4 regions of the Paenibacillus sp. NRS-1781 genome follow, and region 3 is predicted to be linked to each of the others. Evidence: riboswitches for the same ligand, from Rfam matches in the RefSeq annotation. Region 3 holds a riboswitch; each other region holds the start of a gene.
What was found. Region 3 has a riboswitch for cyclic di-AMP ahead of ACIFO6_RS07920 (G5 domain-containing protein). Riboswitches for the same ligand answer to the same signal wherever they lie in the genome.

Region 1 (7,746 bases), on a different contig from region 3:
GCAGAGAGAATTCTTCCTTAATCTGTGTCAGTAACTCAGGATTCGTGATTACATCACATGCGGTCCAGGCCAAGGTTCTGGCGGCTAGCAACATTCCTTCCAGCGCCCGGTCCTGCATCGCCAAATCGCGGAATTCAGGTGTATGCAAGGCGTGCTTCTCGTCAATAACTTGAATGTACGGATGAATGGCGGGACAGTGCAGCGACACATTTCCAATATCCATGGAGCCGTGATCTTCGCCCTCTGTGATGTCCTCCTGCGGAATGCCTGTCAGCACCAAATTTGCGGTAAAGGCATCGGAGAGCGCACGGTTGGTCACCATTTCATCATAAGATGTCTCATAATTCGAGGTTTTCAGACGACACCCGGCTTGTAGGGCCGCTCCTTCGGCAATTTGAATGACGCGGCGAGTCAATGAATTCAGTTCATGCCGTGTAGCAGCCCGTACATAAAATTGGGCAGAGGCATAATCAGGAATGATGTTTGCTGCCTGGCCTCCTTGATTAATGATGCCGTGAATACGTACCGTACTCTTCACCTGCTGGCGGAACGCATTAATGCCGTTGAACGTTTGAATCACCGCGTCCAACGCGTTAATACCTTCGTGGGGACTGGCCGCCGCGTGAGCGGATTGCCCAAAGAATTCGAATTGTACGGCATCAATCGCCAGCGATTTACCCGATTTTTCATAACCGTCGTAAGGATGCGTCATGAGTGCTATATCACAATCATCAAACAACCCGGCAGCCGCCATGGGGACCTTGGCACCGCGTGTTTCCTCGGCAGGTGTGCCGTATACTCGTACTTCTCCACCGATCTCGTCAATGACCGATTTGAGGCCAACAGCCGCTCCTGTACTCATCATACAGATCAGATGGTGTCCGCATGCGTGTCCCAGACCTTTCAGGGCGTCATATTCTGCTAGAAAAGCGATGACCGGACCGGGTTTTGCGGCTTTATAAGTCGCAATAAAAGCCGTTTCGATACCTAGAACAAGAGCCTGCACTTCAAATCCGTGAAAAGCCAATTCCTCTTTTAGACGAGCAGCCGCCAAAAACTCCTCATTCCCCAGCTCTGGGTTTGCGCCAATATATATAGAAATATCCTTAAAACTTTGGGCATGCTGCTCAATGGTACGTTGGATCGTCTGTTTAAAATCCATGCTAAAAACTCCTTTATATATGCTGTAATGTAGGTACTAAGCTAGAGTGCTGAATTTGTACTATAACATTCATTGCATAATCATGCATATTCATTTATAATGACACAATCTTATTTATTATAAAGAATTTAAGGAGAGAAAAAAAGATTGAAAAAGGCATATCGTTTTACCGCCCTTATTCTGACGGCGGTTATCTTGCTGTTGGCTGGTCTTCCGATGCTTACTGCATACGGGACGGAAGCGAAGACACAGTCAAAACTTGTACTCGGCATGAGTGCCGATTTTCCGCCTTATGAGTTTCATAAAGACATTAACGGCAAGGATACCATTGTAGGATTTGACGTTGATATCGCCAATGAAATTGCCAAGGATCTGGGTGCAGAGCTGGTCATTGAGGACATGAGCTTTGACTCGTTGCTGCCTGCCCTGCAAAGCGGTCGTGTAGACCTGGTACTGTCTGGTATGACACCAACGGATGAACGCAGAAAGAGCATTGATTTTTCGGATGTATACTACCACTCCAAGCAAGTCATTATGGTACGTCCGGAGGATAAGGACAAATATCCGATGATGGCTGCTTTGAAAGGCGAGAAGATCGGGGCACAAAAGGGCAGTATTCAGGAAGAGATTGCTCAAAAAGTGCCCAATTCCTCTGTAACTTCGCTGGATAAAATCTCCGACCTGGTACTCCAGCTTCGGACACAGCGTATTAACGCTGTCGTGATTGAGGATACAGTTGCTAAAGGATATACGTTGGACGGTACGGTAACGCTCGCCAAGGCGGTGCCAGAGGATGAGGGAGCAGAAACCGCTGTAGGTATTCGTAAAGGAAATGCTGAACTGCTGGCCTCTGTAAATAAAACGTTGACTCGCCTGAAAGCAGACGGTTCTATTGAAAAGTTTTCCACAGAAGCGAGTGCGCTCAATGCGGATCGACAGGTTTCATCCAATAACATCGTGGATATATTTTGGAAATATCGCAGCTTTTACGTTACGGGTATCGGCTACACGTTGTTGCTGTCTGCGCTCGGGGTACTGTTCGGATTTATCATTGGTCTGATCATCTCTCTGCTGCGGATGAGTGGTGTACGTATCATTGAATGGTTGGGTACGGCCTACGTAGAGGTACTACGTGGTACACCTATGCTGGTACAGCTTATGATCATCCATTATGGGGTTGCTTTGACGCTGGGCGTCAATTTTACGCCACTTCAGTCCGGTATTATTACGTTATCTCTGAATAGCTCGGCTTATCTGGCTGAAATTTTCCGTGCAGGTATCCAGGCAGTGGACCGTGGTCAGATGGAAGCAGCTCGTTCACTCGGTATGGGACGAGGCAAAGCTATGCGTCACGTCATTTTACCGCAAGCGTTCAAGTCTGTACTGCCTGCGATCGGCAATGAGTTTATTACGATTATTAAAGAGTCCTCCATCATTTCTACCATCGGTATCGTGGATATTATGTATCAGGCCCAAGTCATTAAGAACATCACCTACGAAGGATTAAGTCCGTTCGTCATCGCGGCTGCTATTTATTTTGTAATGACATTCAGCTTGTCGAAGCTGTTGGGTTTATGGGAAAGGAAGTTGAGAGCCAGTGATCACCGTTAAACAACTGCGTAAATCGTTCGGCAAAAGTGAAATTTTAAAAGGCATTGATATAGATATTGCCAAAGGCGAGGTTGTTGTCGTCATTGGCCCGAGTGGTTCGGGGAAAAGTACATTTTTACGTTGTATGAATCTGCTGGAGCAGCCGACCGACGGGGAGATTTTGTTTGAGGGCGAGCCGATCACAGCTCGTGGTCATAACATTAATGCGACTCGTGAGAAAATGGGGATGGTGTTCCAGCATTTCAACCTGTTCCCGCACAAAACGGTGCTGCAAAATCTGACGCTTGCGCCAACTCAGGTTAGGGGCCAGTCTGTGAAGGAAGCGGAGAAAATTGCGCTGGAGCTGCTGCGCACCGTTGGACTTGAAGACAAAAAGGCCACCTATCCAAATCAGTTATCCGGTGGACAGAAGCAGCGGATTGCGATTGCACGCGCCTTGGCGATGCAGCCGCATGTAATGCTCTTCGATGAGCCGACTTCGGCTTTGGACCCTGAAATGGTCGGGGAGGTGCTGGACGTGATGAAGAAGCTGGCTGAGGGTGGCATGACGATGGTCATCGTGACCCATGAAATGGGCTTTGCCCGCGAGGTAGGAGACCGCATTATCTTTATGGATAACGGTCAAATTGTGGAGCAAGGTACACCGGAGCAGGTTTTTGGTACTCCAAGCCATGATCGTACCCGGGATTTTCTTGCCAAGGTTTTGTAAGAAATGAGCTTGTAAAGGCTATGAAGAAAGCTCTCCGCGTTGGAAGTTTGACGGGGGGCTTTTTCTTTTTTTTGTCATCCTCGTTCATATTTTTGTAACTAATTTCGATTTCATGATGACAAAATTGTAACACATGTAGTATGATGTTCAAGGTTCCCAACATTTTCATGCAGATAAGGTTACAAAATTGTGATATTATGCAGTGAGCCAAAACTTACCGGGGCAGCAGACAGCTACGACAGACGCTGAATGCGGGACCCAAAACCATGGGAAGTGCGGGGGACGTAACAACGGCAGTAACTTCTGATCCGTCTTCATACGAATGGATGGAAGGTTGCCTAGGGGTGAATTGCATTAAGCATAGGGCTTCTCCTGAGTCCGAATCCGACAGCTAACTTCGCAGGCATAACAGAGGAGGTACATATCTTTTGAAACATCTGAAACGTATTGGAAAAACAATGAAATTTGCGGTGCTGGCAGTAGCCATTGCAGGATTGGCGCAGACAGCCGGGGTAGCCGACGCTGCTTCGCTTCATACGGCCAAGGAAGGTGACACCTTCTTTTTACTTGCTCAACGTTACGGGGTATTTGTAGAAGATCTGCAAAAGGAGAACCCGGATGTTGCCGCCAGCAATATATATGCAGGAATGCAAATTAAGGTGCCGGACGAGAACAAGTTAAAGGCCGCTTCGGATTCGAAGCCTCAGCTTCTTTCCGAGAAAGCGCCAGCAGGTGACGGTCAACAGGTTGAAGCATGGGGCAAAACATTCAACTACAGAAAAGTAGTTGACGTGAAGGCCACAGCGTATTCCGCAGCAGCCAGTGAAAATGGAAAATGGGGAGCGGTGGACTATTTCGGAAATCCGCTTAAGCTCGGTACGATTGCGGTAGACCCCAACGTAATTCCGTTGGGTACGAAAGTGTTGGTTACAGGCTATTCCCACCCGGGGCTGCCGGATCAATCTTTTGTAGCAGTAGCACGTGATAAGGGCAGCGCCATCACGGGTAAACGGATTGATATTTTCATTCCAGGCAGCCCATCTTTTGTGAGTGACTTTGGTTTTCAGAATGTGAAGCTGTATGTCATTGATAAATAGACTATGTAAGCAAATGAATTAAGTGAACATAATATATATTATGTAAACTATGATCAAATAACGTAATCGCAGGTTCAGATCATATATGGGTCTTGTCGATTAGAAAAGGGCTGTCTTGACCGCAGAATGCATCTGCTGACAAGACAGCCCTTTACTGTTATTTCCGCTCCGAGGTGTGAAGTAGCCGGGGAACCGTGACAAATTTGTAGCCCTTGGCTTTCAGCGACTGAATGAGACCCGGCAGGGATTGAACAGCGCCTTTCAGATTGGAGCTTTGACCTCCACCTGCGTGCATTAAAATGATAGAGCCTGGTCCAGTAGCCGGGATCACATTACGCTGAATTTGTGTTTTACTGAGTCCCTTCCAATCGAGGGAGTCTACGTTCCAATTGACAATCATGTAGCCGTGACGACGCGCCCATCGGATCTGAGGCTCCGTAATTTCACCATAGGGCGGGCGGATCAGCTTGGGTCGAAAGCCTACAGTGGCCTCCAAAATATGTTCTGTTTTCTTAATCTGGTTGCGAAAGCGTTCCGGTGAAGCCTTCCTAAAATCCGGATGGGTATAGGAATGGTTGCCTAAGGCATGGCCTTCACGTACGATACGGCGAATCATGCCCGGGTGTTTTTCCGCACGGTGACCGACAATAAAGAAGGTGGCTTTGATCCCATTCGCATGCAAAATGTCCAGAACCTGCGGCGTATACCGGGAATCGGGCACGTCATCAAAAGTCAGGGCAATTTGCTGAGTGTGCGGGCCGCACATTTTGAAAATATCCGCATGTTTTTTTCGAAGCATGGCTAATGTGGGAGTGGCTCGTTCTCTGCTCTTATGTGCTGAAGAAACAACAGTCGCTTCCTTGGAATGAGTCGTTCCGATATCGGGAGGCGCATCCGCGTGAACGGGAAAACTCGAAAATGCTAGTAACAGTGACATGATTGGCAATATTCCCCTGTACGGCATATGTATCCCCCTTTCCGTGCAGTGGTTCCTTCTGTTGCTTTCATTTATTATGTACCTGACATGTTGAAATTATGCCGCAGAACAGGTTAGACTATGGAGTGACTGAGTGGAAATGCCTTGTGAATCGGATGTAAGTGCAGATCACGAAGCTAAACGAACATATTCTATTAAACCTGACCGAAAACAGCAGTATTTTCGCAGCTTTTAGCCTTTAAATGGATTCGGTATCCAGTGATTACTGGTGTATAATGGGGTTGCAATTCATATTGTACAGAGATGGAATTAAAGGAAGGATGGATCAAAGTGACCGACTTGTTTACTCCTTATCAATTAAAGGGACTCTCTTTAAAAAATCGGATTGTAATGCCCCCCATGTGCCAATACAGTGTGGAGGCCAAAGATGGAAAGCCAAATGATTGGCATCATGTCCATTACGTTAGCCGGGCAGTAGGTGGCACCGGGCTGATTATTGTGGAAATGACAGCGGTCCATCCGGATGGACGTATTACAGATTATGATCTGGGTATTTGGAGTGATGAGCATATTCCTGCATACCGTAAAATAGTGGAGGAAGTCCACAAGTACGGTGCCAAAATCGGAATTCAATTAGGTCATGCCGGACGCAAGGCTGAAGATGCTGATTTGCCTGTCGCACCTTCCTCGATTGCTTTTAGCGAACGTTTCAAGGAGCCGCATGCTTTGACAACAGCCGAGGCCAGGAAGCTGGTTCAGGCTTATAAGGAAGGCGCGCGCCGCGCGGTGGAAGCCTGTTTTGATACAGTAGAAATTCATGGTGCCCATGGCTATCTGATTCATCAATTTCATTCCCCTTTAACGAACAGAAGAGAAGATGAGTATGGACAGGATTTATCGCTGTTCGGTGTTGAAGTGATTCAGGCTGTTAAAGAGGTGCTTCCGTCTGATATGCCTGTGTTGATGCGGATATCCGCCAAAGAGTATGTTGAAAATGGATATAGTGTGGAATACATAGCAGGCATAGGGGAACGATATCGTGATGCAGGTGTGGATATTTTTCACATCTCCTCTGGTGGCGAGGGGCCGATTGGTTCCAATGGCGGTCCATCTGCGCGTGCGGGATATCAGGTGGATCTGGCACATGATATACGTGAAAAGCTAAATGTGCCTGTAATCGCTGTTGGTCTGCTGGACGATTATGAGGATGCCCGGCGGGTGATTCAGCAAAAAGAAGCTGATCTGGTAGCGATAGGACGCGCCATGCTGCGCGATCCGTATTGGGCGCTGCATGCGTCGCGGGAGCTAAAAGTACAGGCGGATATCCCGGAGCCTTACTTGCGCGGTTTTTAGAATGCACTTTATTTTTTAGAATGCACTTTGTCCGATAATATTTTTGAAACTCTATTTGCAAAGCTTGCGTAAACATGTGTACAGAGCTTAAAATTTAAGCATTCAACACTAGGAGGAACTTCACATGTCTATTTTCAAACGTTTAAGAGATCTTACCATGTCCAATATCAACTCCATTATTGACAAAGCCGAAGATCCAGTTAAAATGACAGATCAATACATTCGTGATATGCAAGAGGATCTGGAGGATGCAGAGAAAGCGGTAGCCGCTCAGATTGCCATTGAGAAGAGATTCAAACAGCAGTACGAAGAGCAGGCTGCTCTGGTAAAAAAACGTGAAGAGCAGGCCCATACAGCAGCAAAAGCGCAAAATGTGGATCTGGCTCGCCGCGCGTTGGAAGAAAAGAAATCTGCTGAGCAAAAAATGACCGAGTTTAAGGCTGGCTACGAGCAGAACAAGGCGGCAGCCGATAACCTGCGCGGTAAGCTGGATGAAATGCGCAGACAGCTGACGGAAATGAAGAACAAGCGTGAAACGCTGGTTGCCCGTTATAATGCAGCTAAAGCACAAACGGAAATTAACAAAGCAATGAACGGTTTTAGCTCCGATACGGCAACTGCCGGGCTGAAGCGCATGGAAGAAAAAATGCTGCAAGCAGAGGCGCGTGCTGAAGCAAGCAACGAAATGTCCTCTAAAGAAAAATCGCTGGATGAGGAATTCAAGGAGCTTGATAAGAAAAGTGCCGTGGACGATGAGCTTGCCGCTTTGTTGAAGCAATACGACAATAAATAAGGTTATAAGCATGGCCGCCTGTGTGGCTGCTAAGGAGCGAAGGGGAACCGTTTTCTCCTTCGCTTTTCCCTGCCCGGAGGCGTA
Region 2 (7,746 bases), on a different contig from region 3:
CCGCAGGAGCAGTTGCCTGGATCGGCTGCTTGTGAGAAGGTGATGAAATAGCCTGTCAGCTTTGCTGTAAAAGCTTCTCAATATCCCCCGTCAGTTTATCTGGAGTTGTCTGTGGGGCATAGCGCTTAAATACGTTACCTTCGCGTGTAATCAAAAATTTAGTGAAATTCCATTTGATCGCTTTGGAGCCTAATACGCCGGGAGCTGTTTGGGTGAGGTAGCGAAATAAAAGGTGCGCCTGATCGCCATTGACATCTATTTTGGCAAACATCGGAAATGTAACTCCATAGTTGATCTGGCAAAACTCCGAAATGTCCTCGCTGGAACCTGGCTCTTGCTTGGCAAACTGATTGCTGGGAAACCCCAAGATTTCAAGACCCTGCTCTTGGTATTGGTCATATAGTTCTTGTAGCGCCTTGTATTGGGGGGTTAGCCCGCATTTGCTGGCTGTATTCACGATGAGCAGTACTTTTCCTTCGTATGTGGACAACGGAATTACGTTCCCTTGCAGGGTTTGTGCATCATATTCATAAACGGTCATGGTTTTCCTCCTAATTTGATATTCTACAATTAAATTGTAAGAAATTTAACGAAGAGTTGCAAACCTATAAATAGATGTAATGCGCCGTTTATCAGGTGCATACAGCACTTTTTCTTTCTCTTTTACAAATAAAGGACAAAAAACGCTCCCCATACGTCAATATTGACATGCCTCTTCATTTTCGAAAAGAGATGAAAAACCGAGCTTGAAGGAGCTGGGAGAAGAATATTTATGTTGTAAGCGCTGTTATTAATCTTTTATGCTCTAAAGACCGATTTATAACCCCGCAGGTGAGCTTTACAGTGTTCCTTGCGCGGGTGTATGATTCAAGACGTAATTTCAAATGAAGTGAATGAAGCAGCAACGAATTGTCTATAGCGCTGAATTTTGCAGTTGCAAAAGCGGGGGAACCAAACGGGATCTATGCGGCTTTTAGAGGGCCGTGTGTCTCATGGGGTGAATTTTCTGGCCAAGTGCCAGAAATAGGGCGACTCTCACGTCCGAATCCGACAGCTAACCTCGTAAGCGTACAGGGAGAGGCAACAAACCGCCGTGTGCAGCCATGGTTTATTTTATCATGGTTACGTAAGAAGCCGGAGGAAAGCCTTTTTCCTTTGGCTTCTTTTTGTTGTCTTTTTATACCGGGAGAGGAGCTACTGATGGAAGGTCGGCTAATCATTGTCACTGCACCAAATGAAACGGGCAGAAATTTTGTGAAATTGCTTATGTTCAAAAAACTGGCGTTTGCGGTTCTGACGAATAGCGCTCAGGAGGAACGACAGCTCAAAAAAATGGGTGTGGAGCATGTTGTGCGCATCAATACGATGCAAGCGGGGAAATGGAATTTTCCCAAAAAAGAAATTGGCTGCGTGTATTTGTTCGAGAACAGCTTGAATCTGACGTGCCGTTTTCTGCAAATATGCCGGCCGCTGACAGCAGATCCGATCTATGTCATTACACACGGCTGTAATCCTCAAGGGATTTATCGAGGTTTGGGAGCGGACCATGTGATCTACACTTTGAACGGAGAGGTGGGTTTCCTGCTGAACGGATAGTCGCTTACGGTGTGCTGGTATACATTAAAATTTGCGAATTTAGTTGCATAGCGATTTTACGAGAGTGTCAGAATGATGAATTAAGAACGGATACGGGAGGGTATGAACATGATGGATATATACATGCTGCTGGTGATGGCTGTGAGTTATGGAATGATACTGATGCTTGTACGCTGGTGTGATGCGCAGACCTCCAAAGGAGGGCGAAAGGGATGATGGTTGTGCTTGCGCTTACGGCTATTGTATTTGTGTATTTAATCTACGCACTCCTGAATCCTGAAAAGTTCTAATCAGCTAAGCAGGATCAAGCGGGCGGGGGACAGCAGATCATGGATGAAACATCAGAGTCAGCGGGCTTTCGCAAACGTGTGCATTCGACTGGTGCGATGAACCCGTCTGTTGTCCAAACGCAGGAGTATTTTGAGGGAGGAAATAGATGATGGAGCTGCTGCAAATTGGAATTGTGATTGTGATATTGCTGCTCCTGGTGAAACCAGTGGGCACCTATATATATCATGTGTTCTCCAATGAACCAAATCGGACGGATCGAGTCTTTGGCGGGACGGAGAAGTTGATTTATAAGGTTATAGGATTGAAAAAGCTGGAGAGCATGCGTTGGACCACGTATGTGATGAGCTTTATTGCTACGAATGTCGTGCTTGTAGCGATCAGCTATGTGCTGCTGCGCTTGCAGGGACTGCTTCCCGGTAACCCGACTGGAAACGGCAATATGGAGGCGTCACTGGCCTTTAACACGGTGATCAGCTTTATGACCAATACGAATCTCCAGCATTATAGCGGAGAAAGCGGGCTTACGTATCTGACACAGATGGCGTTTGTTACGATGATGATGTTCACTTCGGCTGCTTCCGGTTTTTCGGTTGCTGCGGCTTTTATGAGAGGATTGACGCGGCGCGGAGAAGGAATGGGCAACTTTTTTCAGGATTTTATCAAAGCGATTATACGGATTTTCCTGCCACTGGCCTTTGTACTTACACTGGTGCTGGTTGGATTGAAAGTACCGCAGACGCTTCAGCCTGCGGCGGATATCACGACGCTGAGCGGAACACAGCAGCAAATGGCCTTGGGACCCGTTGCTTCGCTGGAATCAATCAAGCACTTGGGGACGAACGGGGGCGGTTTCTATGGGGCCAACTCGGCGCATCCTTTTGAAAATCCAAACCCCTGGACGAATGTGCTGGAAATTTTGGCGATGTGGGTGATGCCGGCTTCACTGCCGTATACCTTTGGGCTATTCGCTCGTAATCGCAAGCAGGGGTGGATTATATTTAGCTCCATGATGGTACTGTTTCTCGTATTCCTAGCCATTACGTACGTATCAGAGAAAACGGGTAATCCGCTGATTCAGGCACTGGGGGTGGATGCTTCTCAGGGTAGCATGGAAGGGAAAGAGGTCCGCTTCGGCATCGGACAATCGGCATTGTTCACGGCGGTGACGACGGCGGCTACGACAGGCTCGGTCAATAACATGCACGATACACTGACTCCATTGGGCGGTATGGCTGCTTTGGGCGAAATGATGCTGAACGTCATTTTCGGCGGTAAGGGTGTCGGGCTGATGAATATGCTGATGTATGCGATTCTGGGTGTGTTTATATGTGGATTGATGGTCGGCAGGACCCCGGAATTTATGGGCAGGAAAATAGAAGGCAAGGAAATGAAGCTGATCGCGATTGCCATTTTGGTACATCCGTTTCTCATTTTGGTGCCGACTGCGCTCGCCTTTATGAGTCATTGGGGATACGATGCGGTCACGAACCCCGGATATCACGGGTTGACTCAGGTGTTATATGAATATGCGTCATCTGCGGCTAATAACGGTTCGGGATTTGAGGGTCTTGCGGATAACAACGTATTCTGGAACACGACAGCGGGTGTGGTTATGTTCTTTGGACGATATGTATCTATTGTTGCACTGTTAGCTGTAGCGGCTTCATTGAATGCCAAAGCACCGACTCCAGTGACGACGGGCACACTTCGCACAGACAACAAGCTGTTTGGGGCGATTCTGATCGGGGTTGTGCTGCTGATTGGTGCGTTGACCTTCTTGCCCGTCATCGTATTGGGGCCTGTGGCTGAGTTTTTGACCATGTGAAGAAGATGAACAGGAAGAAGAAAATGAGAATGAGAATGAATGAACGGGGTGCTTGATCATGAAGGAACAACGCAAACGCATGCTGGATAAAAGCATCTTGAAGCATGCGATCAAGGATAGCTTTATGAAATTAAATCCGATGATCATGATGAAAAATCCAGTCATGTTCGTCGTGGAGATCGGCACATTGGTCGTGCTGCTGATGCTGCTGTTCCCCGGTTATTTTGGAACGGGTAACGAAATGGGCTTTAACCTGGCGGTTTTTATGATTCTGTTGTTCACGCTGCTCTTTGCTAACTTTGCCGAAGCGCTCGCGGAAGGGCGGGGTAAGGCACAGGCTGCCTCTTTGAAAAAATCCAAGCAGGATACTCAAGCCAATAAGCTTGTCGGGGATGAGATTCAGGTGGTCAGCTCGACCGAGCTGCGCAAGGGTGACATTGTGATGGTGTCCCAGGGCGAGATGATTCCGAGCGATGGTGAGGTGATTGAAGGTCTTGCCTCAGTGGATGAATCGGCGATTACGGGAGAATCGGCCCCGGTGATCAAGGAATCGGGTGGTGATTTTTGCTCGGTAACCGGCGGGACGCGTGTGGTCAGTGACCGGATTAAGGTGCGGATTACGACAGAACCGGGCGAAACGTTCATTGATAAAATGATTTCGCTCGTGGAAGGCGCACAGCGCCAAAAGACGCCGAACGAGATTGCGCTGAATACCCTGCTGATCAGCTTAACGATTATTTTTATGATCGTGGTGGTGACACTGGCACCGATTGCTCGTCATTTTAACATTGACTTGCCTGTTCCCGTGCTTATCTCGTTGCTGGTCTGTCTGATTCCGACCACGATTGGAGGACTGCTGTCAGCCATCGGGATTGCTGGTATGGACCGGGTCACCCAGTTTAACGTGCTGGCGATGTCAGGCAAGGCGGTAGAAGCATCTGGAGACATCAATACAATGATTCTGGACAAAACGGGTACAATTACCTTCGGTAACCGGATGGCGAGCCAATTCGTGCCTGTAGGGGGCGTAGAAGAGGCAGAGCTAGTCAAGTGGGCTGCGATGAGCTCGATGAAGGATGAGACGCCCGAGGGGCGCTCAGTTCTGGAGTTGATGCGCAAGCAGGAGTACACACTGGATGAATCCTTGGCAGCAGGCGGGACCTTTATCGAGTTCAAGGCGGAAACCCGGATGAGTGGTCTGGATCTGGCCGATGGACGAAAGGTACGCAAGGGCGCGGTGGACTCTGTCCGGCAGTGGGTACTATCGCAAAACGGTAGCGTCCCAGCCGATCTGGAGGAAAAAGCGAATCAGGTGGCCTCTGAAGGAGGTACGCCGCTGGCTGTCGCGCTGAATGATCGGATATATGGCATTATTTATTTGAAGGATACGGTGAAGCCGGGCATGAAGGAGCGGTTTGATCAGCTCCGGGAAATGGGTATCCATACGATCATGTGTACCGGGGATAATCCGCTGACGGCTGCGACGATTGCGCGGGAAGCGGGTGTGGATGATTTTGTGGCTGAAAGCAAGCCAGAGGATAAAATTGCGGTTATTCGTCGTGAGCAGGAGCTGGGCAAGCTGGTTGCCATGACCGGGGACGGGACGAATGATGCTCCTGCGCTGGCGCAGGCTGATGTGGGGCTTGCCATGAATAGTGGCACGGTTGCAGCCAAGGAAGCCGCCAATATGGTGGATTTGGATTCCGATCCGTCCAAGATTATTGAGGTGGTCGCTATCGGAAAACAGCTACTCATGACACGCGGTGCATTGACGACATTCAGTATCGCGAACGATGTTGCCAAATATTTTGCCATTATTCCGGCGATGTTCATGCTGGCGATTCCGCAAATGAGCGCATTGAACGTGATGGGGCTTGGCTCTCCGCTATCTGCTATTTTGTCGGCGCTGATCTTTAATGCTGTTATTATTCCGCTTCTGATCCCGCTGGCCATGAAGGGCGTGAAGTATAAGCCCATGAGCTCGGATCGTCTGCTGGGACGGAATTTGCTGATTTACGGTTTGGGCGGTATGGTGGTGCCGTTTGTTGGCATTAAAGCTATTGATTTGCTAGTACATTTGTGGATTTAACGCAGCCTGTGAAGGTGTGCATTTTGGATACTGAATGGAAGCGGAAAGGGTGAGCAACATGAGTGGCTTTTATCGGATGATGTCTGGACGCAGATTTGCTGCCCACGAAAAAGCCGGGTCTGCCCGGCAGGGGAATAACAAGCGTCCAGAGACGGGGGCTGTGCCGAATGGACAGCCGGAGAGAGAAGAGATGCGGGGAGGCACCATTATAGGAGTAGCCTTGCGTACCTCGGTACTGATGATCCTCCTTTGCGGCCTCGCTTATCCGCTGGTTAGCACGGGCGTGGCACAGGTATTGTTTCCGCAGCAGGCGAATGGCAGTATGCTTCGTAATGCCGAGGGTCAGGTAGTCGGCTCCGAGCTGATCGGGCAGTCCTTTGCGAATCCGGCATTTTTTCAGGGGAGGGTATCGAGCATAGATTATAATGGGGCCGGTTCAGGCTCCAGTAATTACGCACCGTCCAATCCGGCCTTGATACAGCGGGTCAAGGATTCCATAGCGGATTGGCAGAAAAATAACCCGGATGTACCGATCAATCAGGTTCCTGTGGACCTGATTACGAACTCTGGCTCTGGTCTGGACCCGCATATCTCGCCGCAGGCGGCACAGGTTCAGATCCCGCGTATTAGCGGCTTGACCGGTATTGCGCAGGATAAGCTGAAGGTACTGGTGCAGGAGCAGACCGAAGGGCGCAGTGCCGGAGTGTTCGGTGAGCCACGTGTGAACGTGCTCAAGCTGAACCTCGCGCTTGAAGCACAAACGCAGGCACAGCCTGCCAAGTGGTAAGTCTAGAGGTTGGAATAGAGTGATCAAAAAAAGGTATCCCGCAGCCATTTGGCTGGTGAGATACCTTTTTTTGATTTTATTAAGTGTTGCTTAGCTCTCAATGACCTGAAACGATTTGAACGATAAGCACCACATTCAAAACAATGATGACGGCGGTCACGATCCAGGTTAATACTTTTTGCCATGTTTTGTTCGCAAACTCACCCATACGCTTTTTGTCGCTGGTGAAGATCAGCAACGGGATGATAGCAAAGGGAAGCTGGATGGACAGAATTACCTGACTTAGTACCAGCAGTTCTTCGGCCCCTTTCTCACCCGCGATAGCTGTGACGATTACCGCCGGAATGATAGCAATGAGTCGGGTCACGAGACGGCGCAGCCAAGGCGCGAGACGAAGGCTGAGAAAGCCCTCCATGACGATTTGCCCGGCTAAGGTACCGGTTACGGTTGAATTCTGACCAGAAGCGAGCAGCGCCACCCCGAACAGGATACTCGCGAGTGTGGTTCCGAGCAATGGCGACAGCAGATAGAAAGCATCGCTGATCTCCGCCACATCGGTTTTTCCTGCGGTATGGAACACGGCTGCGGCCACGATCAGAATAGCGGCATTGATAAACAGGGCGAACATGAGCGCTATACTCGAATCCCATGTCGCGAATTTGATAGCCTCTCGTTTGCCTGCTGACGTCTGCTCGAATTTACGAGTTTGTACGATGGACGAATGCAGGTACAGGTTATGGGGCATCACGGTAGCGCCCATAATACCAATGGCGATATACAGCATGCTTGGGTTGGTCAAGATTTGCGAGTCCGGCACAAAGCCACCTAACACGCTGCTCCATTCCGGCTTAGCCAAAATGAGATTGATGCCAAAGCAGCCGGCAATCGTCACCATCAGTACAATGACCAGCGTTTCCAGAGCACGAAAGCCTTTGTTTTGCAGTAATAAAATGAGCATGACATCGAAGGCAGTAATCAGGACACCATACAATAGCGGTATGCCGAACAGCAGCTTGAGTGCAATGGCTGAACCGATGACCTCGGCCAAATCCATGGCTGCAATAGCGATTTCGCATAGAAGCCATAAGCCGATCGCAACCGGGCGACTGTAGGCTTCACGGCACATTTGAGCCAAATCTTTACCTGTGGCAATGCCGA
Region 3 (7,746 bases):
GTGTCTTCCCGCTAATCTGGTCTGCAGGCACCTTGACCAGATCGTTCACAGGGGAATCGGCAAGAAGCCGAAATTCCGTCCCTTTAATGATCGCTTTATCCCGCTGGATGTCCTCAACGCGAAACGTGACATCTCCGCCATACGATTTTCGAACGACCAAGTCTCCTAAAATCATCACACTGTATCACCCCTCCCATATCGTATGGGTGAATGCACAGTTTGGTTCCTTATCATGCTCAAGAGCTTATACAAACCAGCCACAACCGTGCAAAGCGCAACCAGAGACTCTCTGATTGCTGCTAAGCGATAGCTCGTACGTCAGGTCAGGAAATCCCGGCTTCCAGCAACACAGCGCTCAGACGCGCAAATTCCTCGATACTCAGCGTCTCGCCCCGACGGGAAGGCTCTATGCCTGCCTGAAGCAACAGCGGCTCCAGCGTGTCCCTGTTCTCTTTGGTAAAGAAGCGGCTTTTCAGGTTATTCGAAATGGTCTTGCGACGCTGGGCAAATGAAGCATGTACGACTTCGAAGAAATGCTGCTCGTCCACCACCTCTACCGGAGGCACTTCCCGCACACGCAAACGGATGACCGCCGATTCTACATTCGGCTGGGGAATAAATACCGTATTCGGTACGATGCAGACCAATTCGGGTTCGCTGTAATATTGCACTGCAATACTCAAGCTGCCGTAATCCTTCGTCCCAGGAGACGCTGCCATACGCTCAGCCACTTCCTTTTGAATCATGACGACAATATTCTCCAGAGGGAGCTTGTCCTCCAGCAGCCTCATCAGAATCGGTGTAGTGACGTAGTACGGCAGATTAGCGACGACGCTCACTTTACTGACCCCGGCAAAATCGGAAGCAAACACCTCTCGCAAATCCAGCTTCAGCACATCCCCATGGCGTACCTTCACATGCTCATAAGGGGCCAGCACCTCTTCGAGAATAGGCAAAAGCCGCTGGTCAATTTCGACAGCTGTAACTACCTTGGCCGATTGCGCCAGCTTCTCGGTCAAAGCGCCAATCCCCGGACCGATCTCCAGTGCGCCCTTCGTTTCGTCCAATCCCGCAGCATTCACGATCTTGTTCAGAATATTTTGATCAATCAGAAAGTTTTGTCCCAAGCTCTTCTTGAACGAAAACCCGTGCCGCTGAATAATTTCCTTCGTGCGCCGCGGTGTTGCTATATTTTGAATCCCTGTCATACGGATATCACATTCCTTCACTTTCAATTTGTGCCAGCGCACCGGCAAATTCCTCACGGCTGATCTGGAACACAGCGAGCCGTTTATGTAACTGCTTACCGTTACAGTAACCAATACCCAGCATATTACCCAAAGCCATACGTCGTGCAGCAGCATTCGGGTGGGTGATCAGCCCGGCGTCAATCAGGTCCGCCCAATCAATTAGCGGATCGGCCCCTTCCACCGTCGTATGCACCCGTGCCAGAGCATGTCTGATCGCTTCAGGCGAGGCATTCTCCACGCCAATATCCCCTTTGCGCGTCGCTTCTGCCTCTGGTATAAAGGCCTGCTTGCAGCCAGGCACCTTGGAGGCGATAATTTTGCGGATACGCTCCCCTGCATGATCGGGATCGGTCAAAATAATGACACCCCGCCGCTCCTGCGCCAGCGCAATTTTGCGCAGCGTCATTTTATTAATGGCTGAGCCGCCCGTTTCTATCGTATCCGCTTCGACAGCACGGCGAATAGCGACCGTATCATCCCGACCCTCTACCACGATCACTTCCTTGATCATTTGCGTTTCCCTCCACTGCTACACAGTCAGCTATATTCATCTTTCCCTGCTTTTGAAAACAAAATAAGAAGAGGGTATCCTCTTCTTAGCATGGCATAACTATGATGTTAATACTATCGCATTGCCCTAAACATATACAACACGTTTTTAGTTCATTTCAGGCTTCACGGGTCCAATCACATATACGGTTTTACCGTGCTTGCGACCAAACTGATTGGCTTGACTCAAACTCTCATAATACACATCGATTTTGTGGCCTTTAATTGCGCCACCGGTATCCTCCGCACGGCGGAAGCCCACCCCTTCAATATATACCCACCAGCCGATTGGAATCACACTCGGATCGACAGCGATGGTGCGTCCTTCCGTGACACGCGTGCCGGATGCGGTACGTGTACCGATACCTGGCTCCTGTGACGAATAGGCCGTCATGGAGACGTTTTGTAATACTTTGTTATATTTAAAATTCACACCTGCTTTACGGACAGCATTGTCCGAACTAACCCGTGTTGCCTTAACGGCATCTTCAGGACCGACAGAAGCAGCCAGAACGACCGGTTTTTTCTTCGTTCCTACCGCAATCACCTTATCCACACGATTCTGTGCGACTTCCTTGTTTACCAGCTGCTTGGATACCAATTTTCCGTCATGGTATACCTTTTGAACATGCTGGACCACAACACCCGTTTTACCGCTTTGGATGACCCGATTATCACCTTTATAGAGACTTGGATCGGCCGTTTTGATGACCTGATAAGGTACCTGTTGCTTCTGTTCAACCTGCTGTTTCTTCACACGGATGATTTTTATGTCCATGTTAGACGAAACAGAAGCATCCAGAGCAGGATAAACTTTATCATTTGACGATAATTTATAGCCCGAGGTGCGAATGGCACCCTCTACTGTATTTTCTGTTGTGTACAATTTTTTCGTCTCGTTGGCTAAGGATAATTTGACCTGATTGGCACGTTTGATGACTACGCGATCCCCATCCTGTACTGCTCCGTTCAGCGGCATCGAAACCGTATCATGCGGCTGAAGTGAAATCGAATGCTCTTTGAGCAAATCTTGGAGCTGGGATTGCCGGGTTTCTACCGCAGATGCCTTACCATCGATGACAAAAAAGACCTGTTTTTTAGATTCAGTGTACACCAGAATTGAAATCATAATCGTTAGTGCGATTAGAAAAATAGCAACCAAAGCAGCCTGGCGCACATTTTCTTGCTTCCAACGCAATACGTAAGACATGCTGGATGAGCGTGACTCATGGGTCTCCTCTTTTTGGAAAATGCCCATTTCCTCCGTCCTCCTTACATAGCCCGCCGTCTGGAGTAAGACATAGTTGAGATTGACGTGACTATAACAGATTTTCTACAAGACAAGCCCGTAATGCGACTGTCCTGCACCATGTACCCGTCTTCGCGGCATGCTGTCCTCCCCTGTTTAATCACAGTATGATGACAGATTTTCTTTTATTCACAACAAAAAAAGCCAGAAAAAGAGACTAGAGAGCTCTTTCGTGGCTTCCGGCATGTGCGAATATGCGGAAAAATCATGCACGAGATGGCTTCTCTCTTGTTACGCTTACGGGGTTAGCTGTCGGGTTCGGACGTAGAGAGACGCCCTAGCTTGGGTCAACCGCTCATGGCGGTCGCCTTCGCATTCACCCCGAAGACCCAGAAAGAAATCGAAATACGGCCCCTCCACCTGTTCAATCCCATCCGGGAAAAGAATTTCGGTCGAGCCGGCTGGACGGAAGAGACGTTCCCTTCTTGCCATACGCCGGACGTACTGTAAGCCATATCGGTTCCCCCGTTCCCTGTAAAAGGGACTCAGCGAGACTGGTTCATGAAATGAGCTGTTGATGTTTACACTCAAACAACAATTCACTGAAAAGATGATATCCTGTTTCTATGCATGTTGTAAAGCAGGTTTCAAGTACATTTTTTAAAATATTCGGTTAAAATATTGTAATATTCTCGAGTTTCCTGCAACAAATTCATGATTAGCTTCGTCTATCTCTTTATTTTGATCGATTCCTTCACTTTTTCACTTAATGTCAAATCGTTCCAAGGCATTTTGGGTCGTTATTGACACTAATTCCTCCACCGTAATTCCCTTGATTTGGGCAGCCGCCTCTGCGACCAGTCCCACGTGTGCGGACTCATTTCGCTTCCCGCGGAACGGATGGGGCGTTAGATAGGGAGCGTCCGTTTCAATGAGCAGACGGTCCAGCGGCACCTGTGCGAGTACCTCCTTTGGCTGCTTGGCATTTTTGAACGTTATGGGTCCGCCAAAAGAGAGGTGAAAGCCCATATCCAGCACCATTTTAGCCGTCTCCCAGCTTCCGGAAAAGGAATGCATGACTCCGCCAACCTCACTCGCCTTTTCTTCACGCAAAATCTTAACAATATCTTCATGCGCATCCCGGTTATGGATGACAATTGGCATGTGCAGCTCACGAGCCAGTCCAATCTGGTTGCGTAGCACCCGATGCTGTACATCCTTCGGTGATGTGTCCCAATAATAATCCAGACCAATCTCCCCGATCGCCACGACTTTCTTATGACTGCATAACGATGCAATCCATTCCAAATCCCCCTCCTGCATCGTAATCGCATCCTGTGGGTGCCATCCAATTGCCGCATAAATAAAATCATACGTCTCAGCCAATTTCATCGTGGATGGAATCGTCTCACGATTAAATCCGATATTAATCATGCGGGTTACTCCCGCTTCGACAGCACGTGCTATAACTTCTTCCCGATCTTCGTCAAATTGCGGCGCATCCAGATGGGTATGAGTGTCAAATAAATTCAAAATTCATGTCCCCTTATTTACTTTTATTGGCATATGTTTGTCTATTGTTTGACAAAATAATTCCTTATTTCGGCAGGAAGCTTGTCCTTTACCCCATCCAATTTGTTTTGGGGATAGTACATGTGATATTTACCCCGGTGAATACCGCTAATGGAGCGCACAATTTCCGATACTTCGGAAATTTCTCTCACTTCTCCTTTACGTCCAAGCAGTAAAATCTGGTTGTCCGTCGAGCCACCCTGCCGAAACACATCATAAGGAAGATCCGTCGGAAAATCAATTTCCAGATCATATTCGGGATGTAAACCAACCTGCTTCAGCGCTGTCCGAATGTCGTCAATGGTATCTGTATCCATATTTTCAATCTCTACATATTTATACAGCTTGCGATCCATAAAACGGGCGCTCAAATCGCTTAAAATCTCGTCCTTTTCCTGTTTCCACTGACTGAATACTGTCTGAATCAAAGACTCATCGAGCATCAAATATTGTTCCACCGTAAGCTCTCCCCGAAAGAGATCCGGCAACGGTTCCAGCAGAAAACTAAACTCATATCCGTTTCCAAACAGCTCCTTCGCCCGCTTGAAAATCTTACGCAATAAAATTTCCGAGCTGCGCGTCACAGGATGAAAATAAATTTGCCAATACATCTGATAGCGTGACATCAGATAATCCTCTACCGCATGCATACCTGACTCCTTCACTACAATTCTTCCATTATGAGGACGCAACAGCCGTAAAATACGATCCAGATCAATGGTGCCATAATTGACGCCTGTCGAGTGAGCATCCCGCAGCAGATAATCCATGCGATCCGCATCCAGTGGGCTTGTGATCAGGTTAACGACAATTGGCTTGTCATACGTTTTGGCAATGACCGCAGCCACCTTCGTTGGAAGCTCTTCATCGACTTGCTTCAGCACAGCGTTAATCTCTGTATTCCCCAATACAATCCGGCATGTCCAATCCTCGTGGTTCATATGAAAGGCTTCTTCTATGGAATGGGAAAACGGACCATGCCCCACATCGTGCAACAAAGCCGCACACAGCGCGACTAAACCTTCTTCCTTCGGCCAATCGGAAAATTCGCCGCGTTCAAATTGGGAAATAATACGCCGTGTAATCTCGTACACACCTAGCGAATGCGAAAAACGACTATGCTCCGCTCCATGAAACGTAAGATAAGATGTACCCAACTGCCGAATGCGGCGCAAGCGTTGGAACTCTGGAGTATTGATCAAACGCCATATCACTGTATCCTGAACATGGATATAGTTATGTACCGGGTCCTTAAAAACTTTTTCTTCACTAAGTGGCTGGTGCAAGATATCAGCTCCTTTAATATTCTGAATAATGGATTAAGATACAATAAAATCCTAAACGATCTCCTTCATTCGACATCGTTTGTCGTATTATGTCGAATTATAGATTTTCGACATTTCCAAATCGACAAATGGCTAAAATCATCAATAAAATAAGGTAATACACACACATCATGCTCTTTATTCAAAATATTTTTGCATAATCAAGCTGTTAGCAAATTTTTAAGGTTGACTGTTTTGGGAATCGTTGGTATAGTAAATATCAGAAAAGAGAAAAATTTGTCGAATCATGACACTTATATTATTTTAAAGGCGAGAGGAGCCTGATTTATTATGATGAAATCCACTGGTATTGTAAGAAAAGTTGACGAGCTCGGACGTGTTGTTATTCCAATTGAATTGCGCCGCACATTGGGTATTGGCGAAAAAGACGCTTTGGAAATTTATGTTGATGGCGAACGCATTATGCTCAAAAAATACGAGCCTGCTTGTATCTTCTGCGGCAACGCCGAGAACGTAATTTACTTTAAAGGGAAAATTGTTTGTCAAGATTGCATCTCAGAAATTCCAACACCTGTGACAAACTAAGATTTTTAGTATATAATAGACTCATAAGAGATTGTTAATTCTAACCTTTTTCATATACACTCCTTGTTGCCTTCCACGGTTTGAACCCAACCGTTGGAAGGCCCTTTTTTGTGTAAGGAAGTTTTTATAAAAGAGCGTTATATACATCCCTTTTGGAAATGGAGCGGTCGGTAGCTGTACGCTTCATAGCGTCCTTGCGTGTCAGCCCTTCTGTCTCATAATGCGCAACGTGGGCCTCCAATGATAAGGACTGCCACCATGCCTGTCGCTCCTCTTCCTCTTCTGCTTCGCTTTTCCCTTCAACTACCAGGCAATATTCACCAAGTGGTGGATGCTCCTCCAGTCTGGCAAGACATTGCTCCGCCGTTCCTCGTAACCATTCCTCATGCAGCTTGGTCAACTCACGTGCAAGCACCACTCTGCGTTCTCCCAGTGTTTCCTTCAATACCGTCAACGTCCGCACAATACGATGAGGGGATTCATAAAACAGGATCGTGCCGTGAGATACCTGAAATGACTGTAGCAGCCTCTCCAGATCTTTTTTCTCTCGTGGAGGGAATCCGGCAAATGTAAATCTTTCCGTATCCAGTCCAGAGGCAATCAAAGCTGACAATGCTGCGTTCGCCCCGGGAATGGGAATAACGCTAACATCCGCCTCTAGCGCCAGCTTGACCAGATCCGAACCCGGGTCCGAAATGGCCGGCAGACCTGCATCGCTAACCAGTGCCAAATTTTTTCCTTCTATTATATAACGTATCAACTCAGGCCCACTGGCAGCTTTATTATGTTCATGATAGCTGAATAGCATTTCCGGCGTGATATCAAAATGTGTGAGCAGTTTGCGCGTCTGCCTCGTATCCTCTGCTGCTATAATACTGCACGATTTTAAGGTGTTAATCGCCCTAAAGGTCATATCGTCCAGATTACCAATCGGTGTCGCAACGAGATACAGCTTGCCCCGTTCCTCTCCGCCGGTTATAAAACTTTTTTGCACCGCTGCCTTCACTATAAATCCCCCTTGCTTACTTCTCCATAGATATCCCTTATTTCCTGAGTATAATTCCCATTCTCCTGATATACAATGAGCGGCGGCAACAGACGAACCTCCGGCTTACCATCACATAGCGCCTCGATGAGCACCATATTCGCCTCCATATGAGCCCGTGGGTGGACAAACCGAATCCGTTTCGGCTCCAGTCTGTTGGCACGCATCAGGGTTATAATCTCACCTAGCCGCTGCGGACGATGAACCATG
Region 4 (7,746 bases), on a different contig from region 3:
TCCCACACTCATTACGGCTGCAGCGGCGGATAACCTGAATCCCGGGTATAATCTGGAGCGGACAGTTGTTCATGAGATTGGGCATCAATATTTCTATGGAATGGTGGCAAACAACGAATTCGAGGAGCCATGGCTGGATGAAGGCTTTACCTCTTATGCAGAGGAACGGCTCATGGAGCAAGAATACGGATTGATCCCCAACTTGCCGTTACAGTCTGGACAGGTATCTTCCCCGCAGCCGTTAAACCGTGAGTCTTGGAAGTACGGCTCAGCTGCTAAATATGCACAAAATGCCTATTCTCGGGGCAAGCTGGTGCTGCGTGGCATTGAGCGCCAGGTCGGCGCGAAAAAAATGGACCGAATTATGCGTACCTACGTCCAGACCTACCGATTCAAGCATCCATCCTCACAGGATTTTCAGCGTATCGTCGAAAGAGTCACCGGACGTTCGTGGAGCCACTATTTTGAACAATATGTATACGACGGCCAGATGGCGGATTTTTCAGTGGATCGCATTACGAACCGCAAGCTGGACAACGGATACGAAGCAACCATTACACTCAGCAAAAAAGGGGCAGATTATCCCAAGGTCCCTGTTCAAATTACCTTCAAGGACGGTACAACGATATTCAAGGCTTGGGACGGCATGGGCAAAAGCACCACCTATCGACTCAACAGTGCATCTCCAGTCTCCCATGTGATTATAGATCCACTGTACACGATTGCGCTGGAGAACAAGCATATCAACAACAACCTGAAGGCCGAACTGAACGAGAAAACACAGACCCGCTGGAGCATAAGTGTAACCAAGCTGCTGGAGACACTGCTTGGAAGTCTGTCATGGTGAGGTGTCTATAGATGCGTACCGTTATAAAAGAAGGCTGGGCGCTTGTGCGCATACAATTTTATATTGTCATCATTCTATTTTTGTATCGACTGCTATGGGGCGTTTTTCTCTATCGGGTGGTACAATCCGCCGTTACTCCCCTACTACTGCGCTACCCTGATCAGGGGCAAAATGAACTGGGGCAGACCTTATTTTGGATGGAGAGCCAGATTGCCCTGACAGACAACCGGGAGGTTCATATGTATCTGTGGATACTACTGGGGGCAACGGTGCTGCGTATACTGATTACCCCCTTCATCCGGGCGGGAATATACCAAAGTCTGCACACCCATGCGACCGAGCCACAAAGTCTGTCTTTTTTCCGTGGAATGAAACGTCATGGTTTATCATCGCTGATCTATTACGTCATCGAGCTTGGGCTCTTGCTGCTCCCTGCTTTCTGGATGGTACCGAGGCTCTACCCTATCGTAGCCGGGGCGCTGCAATCTCCCGCCTATCTGCTGCATGTGCTGCCCTATGCCATCGGTTGGATCGCTTATGGCTGGTTCATCCGCCAGTGCATCCTGTACATGCAGCTAGGCACCGTAGGTGGTCACGCCATACTGTCGTCGCTGCTCGCCTTCTTTCGCCAAATCCTCGCGGCTATCGGTATTTCGCTTCTGCTCGGCGCAGGTGTGTTGCTTGTCCTTGGCCTATTCGGCATGGTGGCGATGATTTGGACTGGCATGCTGGCACTCATTCTCCAGCAAACGTATCATTTTGTTACCAGTCTGGTCAGGCTATGGCACATCAGTTCACAGTACCGCCTATGGCATACTGATATCTCCGGCAGAGGTTGAACCCCCACTCCGTTCCTCCTGAGCAATTTTTGGCTGTCGGAAGGAGACTATCTATATCCATTTCTATTCATGTAAACGGCACCTAACTGAATACTCTTAGCAAAATCTGTTCCCTCGATAAAGGGAGCAGATTTTTTTGTAACTTTTTGCGATGAAACATTTGCCAAAGCCAGCCAACTTTGTTACAATAATCGCAGTGAACTGATAGTAACAACTTTGTAATCTTTATTGTAACCTTTACCTTAAAAATATCGTTATCGTGAATACTGCTCTCCAAGGTGCACATCTTAAGTTAAGCCTAATTCCTGGCACCTAGGAAGCGGGGGAACCAGTTTGGGTGAATTGATCTCGCAACAGAGTGATCATAGGGGAACCTTCTACCGAATCCTTAAGCTAACCTCGCAGGCATTGGAAGGGGTATTTTTTTTTGAAGAAGAAACTAACAATCGCAGTCATGGGTCTTGCCATTGCCTTTACATCTTTTACATTCGGTGGCGGCAGTGCATTTGCAGACTCCAAGATGGACCAGGTGATCCAAGATACCAAAGGAACGAGCTATAGAAGCGGAGGCACTACACTCGACGGATTCGATTGCTCCGGCTTCACAATGTATGTATATCAAAAATTGGGAATTAAACTGCCGCATCAATCCGGATCACAATTCAAAATGGGATCTTCCGTATCCCGCGATGAAATGAGACCTGGAGACCTGGTGTTCTTCAACACCACAGGTAGAGGCATTTCCCATGTAGGTATCTTCATGGGTGAAGGGAAATTTGCCCACTCCTCATCTTCACGTGGTGTAGTTGTTAGCTCACTGAACGAAAATTATTACGCTAACCGATATGTCGGTGCCAAAAGAATTATGAGTACAGATGCTTACCACGCTGTAGCTTCTGAAACTCCTGATGACGACAACGTAGAATAACTAACGAACAGCAAGCTAACCTGAGCCGCAATTTGATTCTGGCCGGAATCGAATTGCGGCTTTTTATGTCCGCAACATCAGAAACGTTAATTTTACTGACGAACTGACACCTCAAAAGGTTTCAGTTTTTGCGAACATCGTCGATTTTACCGTCACGGCGAGGGAGCATATGAGCAGTAAAGCCTTCTTATTGAATGTATACCCGACTTGAGCATGAAATAAACACGCTTGCCAATCCCCTGCAACTTGTCTACAATCTGTTGTTAATAGTTTAAGTATTGTAAAAGGAGGATGGGAAAACATGCCGGCCTCAATATCTAACTACCGAATCGTGCCGATGGACGAGCAGCAGGCGGCTGCGATATGTGAGTGGCGCTATGATCCACCCTACAATATATACGGCTGGCTACCCTGGGAACAAATGAAGGTGCTTGAGGTCGAATTTGGAAGCCCCACGCTCCGCGAGGAGCAATATGTAGCTGTACTGGATGACGAGAACATACTAACCGGATTTGCTCAATATTTCCCGATGCTTGGCGTGACCCGGCTAGGTCTGGGAATGCATCCCGGATTGTGCGGGCATGGCAGAGGCGCCGAATTTGTCCGTGCCATTGCCGAGGAAGCCAGACGACGCAACCCTGAAAATGAAATTGATCTGGAGGTGCTGACCTGGAATGGGCGCGCCATCCGGGCTTACAAGGCTGCCGGATTTGAGCTTACGGATACCTATGAACGTCAGACTCCCGATGGCAAGAAGCCGTTTCATTGTATGGTGTATCTTCCCGACCACCAGCCTCGTGTTCTATGATAAAAGCGCCTTCGGCATACAACTGCATTGTTGTATATCGAAGGCGCTTTTATCATACGGTAGGCCACGATTAGTTCAATGACTGCTACGCATTTTCTCAAAAGCTTCATTATATTGTTGGGCTTCCTTAATATCCACGGCCATAATGCCACCGTCATCCCAGGAGGTTAAACGCAGGGTCACGGTCTTATAATCAATCGTAATAAATGGATGATGATTAAATGCTTCCGATATAGCAGCAACTTCATCCACGAATGCAATCCCTTTCATAAAACTGAAAAAATTATATTTCCGGACAATCCATCGTCCTTCCTCCAGTTCCCAGCCCTCCAGCTTCTCTAGATGTGCTTCAATCTCTTCTTGTGTAAAAGGCATGATACGACTCCTCCCTGTTTATACGGAAGCCTTTCAGCCGCTTGAATGCGACCAAAACTACGATATATTGGTGTCCATATTACCACGGCCCCGTTGATAAATCCATTAAACGGCCTGCTCAAATCAAAGGTACCGACGTCAACTCCTCATCTCCAATGAGCACATAGATACGGTGCTGCTCCGGTTCATAGATGACAACACCGCTGCCCACAGCGATAACGGGCTCTGTACCCAGCGCATAAAACAGGTCTTCAGCCAGCGCTTCATTGACTTCCTGACGCCCTGCCGGGTCCAGCCTGTCCCAATCTTCTGCTTCCATTTCGAAAAATTCATAGCTATCTGGAATGCGTCCCACAGCCTCTGTCAAATCGTTCAAAATTTGTTCATACTCCCGTCCGTGCTTCACTCCCATGCCATTTCCTCCAATTCTTCCGCCATTCATTACATAATCACCTTATTATACCGGAAATTCGTACTTAACAAAAAAGAGAGTTTTGTCGATAAATACTATAATCCGTCTTGTAATGACGTGCCTGGGGCAAGGACGACCCCAGCGGCATGAAAGGATTCAAAATCTATTCTCATGGATGAGGTGTATCATGCAAATTTCAACCATTATCGGACTTGTACTCGGGATTGTGTCATTGGTCGTCGGGATGATTCTCAAAGGCGCGCCAGTAATCAACTTGGTCAACAACCCCGCTGCTTACATGATTATTTTTGTCGGAACGGCAGCAAGTATTTTTATGGCCTTCCCGATGGAAGAAATCAAACGGATTCCAAAACTGTTCAAGGTTATTTTCACCGAACAAAAGCTTTTGGACCGTAAAGAGCTCATCGGCACGTTTACCGAATGGGCATCCATTACCCGTCGCGAAGGTCTGCTTGCGCTGGAATCCAAGGTAGAGGAGATCGACGATCCCTTTATGCGTGGTGGTATGCGTATGATTATTGATGGTAATGATCAGGAATTCGTGCGGGATGTTCTAATGGAGGACATTAACGCTACCGAGGATCGACACCGCTCCGGCGCGCTGATTTTCTCTCAGGCTGGTATGTACGCTCCAACACTCGGGGTACTCGGTGCCGTCGTAGGTCTGATTGCCGCTCTGGCCGATCTTAGTGACATGGCCAAGCTGTCTCATGCCATCGCGGCAGCCTTTATTGCGACGTTGCTTGGTATTTTTACAGGTTATGTCCTGTGGCATCCAATGTCCAATAAGCTGAAACGGTTATCCAAAAAAGAAGTGGAGCTTAAATTGATGATGGTCGAAGGCCTGCTCTCAATTCAATCAGGTATATCCACCATTGCGATCAGCCAGAAGCTGACGATATTCCTGACTCCAACCGAACGGGCTACCCTGATCAAGAAGGATGGGGATTCCGGTGAGTAAAAAAAGACATGAACCGCACGAGGAGCATGCCGACGAAAGCTGGCTGTTGCCATATTCCGACTTGATGACCCTTCTGCTAGCTCTTTTCATCGTCTTATTCGGGATGAGTGCGATCGACGCCAAAAAATTTGAAACTATGGCTCAATCCATGAGTGCGGCTTTTAGTGGCGGCACCGGCATACTGGATCACTCTGCCGCCAATCCATCGTCACAATCCGCAGATATGGGCAAAAATAAAGAACAGGTAACACAACCTATAAAGTCTAAAGCCACTTCTACGGCTGAACTGCAAAAGCAACTCGCCCAGCGGGAAGAAGAGGATTTGAAAAAGCTCAAAAAGCAAATGGATCAGTATATTGAAAATAATGGTCTGACTCCGCTGCTCAATACAAAGCTGAACCAATCCCAGCTCATGATCACCATTAGCGATAACGCCCTGTTTTCATCGGGTCAGGCTGAGGTAAAACCGGAAGCACGAAAGCTGGCCAAGTCCATCTCCAGCATGCTCCAGCAATTTCCTGGCTATGATGTCATCGTATCAGGCCATACAGATAATGTGCCGATTTCCAATAGTCAGTTTCCGTCCAACTTTGATTTGAGTGCCAAACGATCTCTGAATTTCTTGCGCATTTTGCTACTCAATCCGCAGCTTGATCCAACCAAATTTGTATCCATCGGTTATGGTGAGTATCGTCCACTAGCAAGCAATCAGGATGGTCAAGGACGCTCCAAAAACCGCCGTGTCGAAATTTCCGTACTACGTAAGTATCAGAACGGCACACAAGTTATCAGTCCTACCTCAAGCTCGAATGAAGGTTGATTATGTATATGTTATATAGACAAAGGCACCGCCGCATTTTTTATGCAGCTGGTGCCTTTTCATTGTGCTATTCCACTCTGCCTCTTGTCCTATCCATTGCCCTGCTATCTATCAGCCATGAGAAGCCCTCAGGTTTAGCTGAGTGTATAATTCAGCATCTCACCTAGCTCCTGCTTCTCCGTCTCTGTCAGGTCACGCCAGGCGCCTCTCTGAAGCGACCCCAATCGAATATTCATAATCCGCAGACGTTGCAGCTTCTTCACCTCATAGCTGAAGGCAGCACACATGCGCCGGATCTGACGGTTTTTCCCTTCCGTCAATATGATGCGGAATACGTACTCAGATACACGCGTCACTTCGCAGGGGAGCGTCCGCTGGCCGAGTATTTTTACACCTGTGGACATCCCCTGTATAAAAGATGGTGTGACGGGTCGATCCACCGTTACGATATATTCCTTCTCATGCTTGCCTTCCGCCCGTAAAATCTTATTCACAATATCTCCGTCATTGGTAAGTAAAATAAGACCCTCCGAATCTTTATCCAGACGCCCGATTGGAAAAATCCGCTGCGGGTGCCCCACAAAATCGGCAACATTCCCTTGAATGTGGCTCTCTGTCGTGCTTGTAATACCCACCGGCTTGTTCAAAACAATATATACGTGACCGGACTTCTCGCGGAGTGGCTTGCCGTTCACACGGACATCGTCGCCCTCCTCCGCCTGACTGCCCAGCACCGCCACCTCGCCGTTAATCGTCACGCGTCCGCTCTCTACCAGCTTGTCCGCCTCCCGGCGCGAGCAAAAACCGGTTTCGCTGATAAACTTGTTAATGCGCAACCTGTGTACCCTCCATTTCTACTGTCACGCTTCCTTCTGCTGCCCATCCAGTTCCTCAGGCTCAGCAGTTGGAAGCTGCACAAGGGCTGTCGTTCCCTCTCCCTCTATGCTTTCAATATCCAGTGTGCCTTTATGACTCTGTATAATACGCTGGCTGACCATAAGTCCGAGTCCTGTACCTGTTTCCTTGTTTGTGAAAAAAGGCTCCCCCAGCTTGGACAGCATCTCTGCTGGAATGCCCGTCCCTTGGTCCCGTATGAAGATTTTAACGCTTTCTCCCTCCAAGAACAAATGAATCGTTATCGTACCCCCCTTGCTCATGGCCTCCATACTATTTTTAAGCAAATTAATGAATACCTGCTTTAACTGGTTTTCTTCGGCGTATACGAGGGCAAGCTCCTCCGTTACCTGTAGATCGAACACAATGCCTAGCAGATGCGCCTGACTATCAAGCAAGGAAATAACGTCACTCACAATATAGCGCACATCTTTTTTCTGAAAATGAACCGCCTGTGGCTTCGCCAATATTAAAAATTCGCTGACGATCAGATTAATACGATCCAGCTCAGACAGCATAATATCGTTATGCTTCAGATTCAGCGCTTTATTTTGCTGCTGTAACTGGAGAAACCCGCGCAGCGTGGTCAGCGGATTACGAATTTCGTGCGCCACCCCTGCCGCCAGTTGTCCTACCGTCGTCAACTTCTCCGATCTGCGCAGCAATTCCTCCATCCGGTTGCGGCCTGTAATATCCCGTGAGACGCTTGTAAATCCCAGAATTTGGCCTTCTTCATCCAGAATGGGCGATGTACTCATACTAATCTCTATCGTACTTCCATCCTTACGCATTCGAATGGACTCAATAGACACCATACTCTCTCCCTGAAGCAATCTTTCCT

Region 1: another riboswitch for cyclic di-AMP. It lies ahead of ACIFO6_RS13330 (3D domain-containing protein); the one in region 3 lies ahead of ACIFO6_RS07920 (G5 domain-containing protein).
Region 2: another riboswitch for cyclic di-AMP. It lies ahead of ACIFO6_RS07185 (hypothetical protein); the one in region 3 lies ahead of ACIFO6_RS07920 (G5 domain-containing protein).
Region 4: another riboswitch for cyclic di-AMP. It lies ahead of ACIFO6_RS17980 (C40 family peptidase); the one in region 3 lies ahead of ACIFO6_RS07920 (G5 domain-containing protein).

The regions. Positions count from the first base shown of each region.
Region 1 covers NZ_JBITPI010000035.1:23,384-31,129, forward strand. Annotated here, with positions in the region: gene ACIFO6_RS13315 (M20 family metallopeptidase) at 1-1,162, opposite strand, end outside; gene ACIFO6_RS13320 (ABC transporter substrate-binding protein/permease) at 1,310-2,773, shown strand; gene ACIFO6_RS13325 (amino acid ABC transporter ATP-binding protein) at 2,760-3,482, shown strand; cyclic di-AMP (ydaO/yuaA leader) riboswitch at 3,729-3,903, shown strand; gene ACIFO6_RS13330 (3D domain-containing protein) at 3,911-4,579, shown strand; gene ACIFO6_RS13335 (polysaccharide deacetylase family protein) at 4,737-5,543, opposite strand; gene ACIFO6_RS13340 (NADH:flavin oxidoreductase/NADH oxidase) at 5,847-6,869, shown strand; gene ACIFO6_RS13345 (PspA/IM30 family protein) at 6,994-7,662, shown strand.
Region 2 covers NZ_JBITPI010000017.1:54,599-62,344, forward strand. Annotated here, with positions in the region: gene ACIFO6_RS07180 (glutathione peroxidase) at 56-541, opposite strand; cyclic di-AMP (ydaO/yuaA leader) riboswitch at 910-1,085, shown strand; gene ACIFO6_RS07185 (hypothetical protein) at 1,201-1,596, shown strand; gene kdpF (K(+)-transporting ATPase subunit F) at 1,812-1,886, shown strand; gene kdpA (potassium-transporting ATPase subunit KdpA) at 2,036-3,712, shown strand; gene kdpB (potassium-transporting ATPase subunit KdpB) at 3,771-5,801, shown strand; gene kdpC (potassium-transporting ATPase subunit KdpC) at 5,860-6,588, shown strand; gene ACIFO6_RS07210 (Nramp family divalent metal transporter) at 6,686-7,746, opposite strand, start outside.
Region 3 covers NZ_JBITPI010000021.1:8,690-16,435, reverse strand. Annotated here, with positions in the region: gene yabG (sporulation peptidase YabG) at 1-175, opposite strand, end outside; gene rsmA (16S rRNA (adenine(1518)-N(6)/adenine(1519)-N(6))-dimethyltransferase RsmA) at 324-1,208, opposite strand; gene rnmV (ribonuclease M5) at 1,216-1,761, opposite strand; gene ACIFO6_RS07920 (G5 domain-containing protein) at 1,909-3,057, opposite strand; cyclic di-AMP (ydaO/yuaA leader) riboswitch at 3,327-3,609, opposite strand; gene ACIFO6_RS07915 (TatD family hydrolase) at 3,811-4,581, opposite strand; gene ACIFO6_RS07910 (HD domain-containing protein) at 4,623-5,906, opposite strand; gene ACIFO6_RS07905 (AbrB/MazE/SpoVT family DNA-binding domain-containing protein) at 6,237-6,491, shown strand; gene rsmI (16S rRNA (cytidine(1402)-2'-O)-methyltransferase) at 6,616-7,497, opposite strand; gene ACIFO6_RS07895 (tRNA1(Val) (adenine(37)-N6)-methyltransferase) at 7,497-7,746, opposite strand, start outside.
Region 4 covers NZ_JBITPI010000048.1:15,121-22,866, forward strand. Annotated here, with positions in the region: gene ACIFO6_RS17970 (M1 family metallopeptidase) at 1-847, shown strand, start outside; gene ACIFO6_RS17975 (hypothetical protein) at 859-1,686, shown strand; cyclic di-AMP (ydaO/yuaA leader) riboswitch at 1,972-2,109, shown strand; gene ACIFO6_RS17980 (C40 family peptidase) at 2,114-2,614, shown strand; gene ACIFO6_RS17985 (GNAT family N-acetyltransferase) at 2,916-3,422, shown strand; gene ACIFO6_RS17990 (4a-hydroxytetrahydrobiopterin dehydratase) at 3,498-3,797, opposite strand; gene ACIFO6_RS17995 (hypothetical protein) at 3,916-4,209, opposite strand; gene motA (flagellar motor stator protein MotA) at 4,397-5,191, shown strand; gene motB (flagellar motor protein MotB) at 5,184-6,011, shown strand; gene rluF (23S rRNA pseudouridine(2604) synthase RluF) at 6,146-6,847, opposite strand; gene ACIFO6_RS18015 (PAS domain S-box protein) at 6,872-7,746, opposite strand, start outside.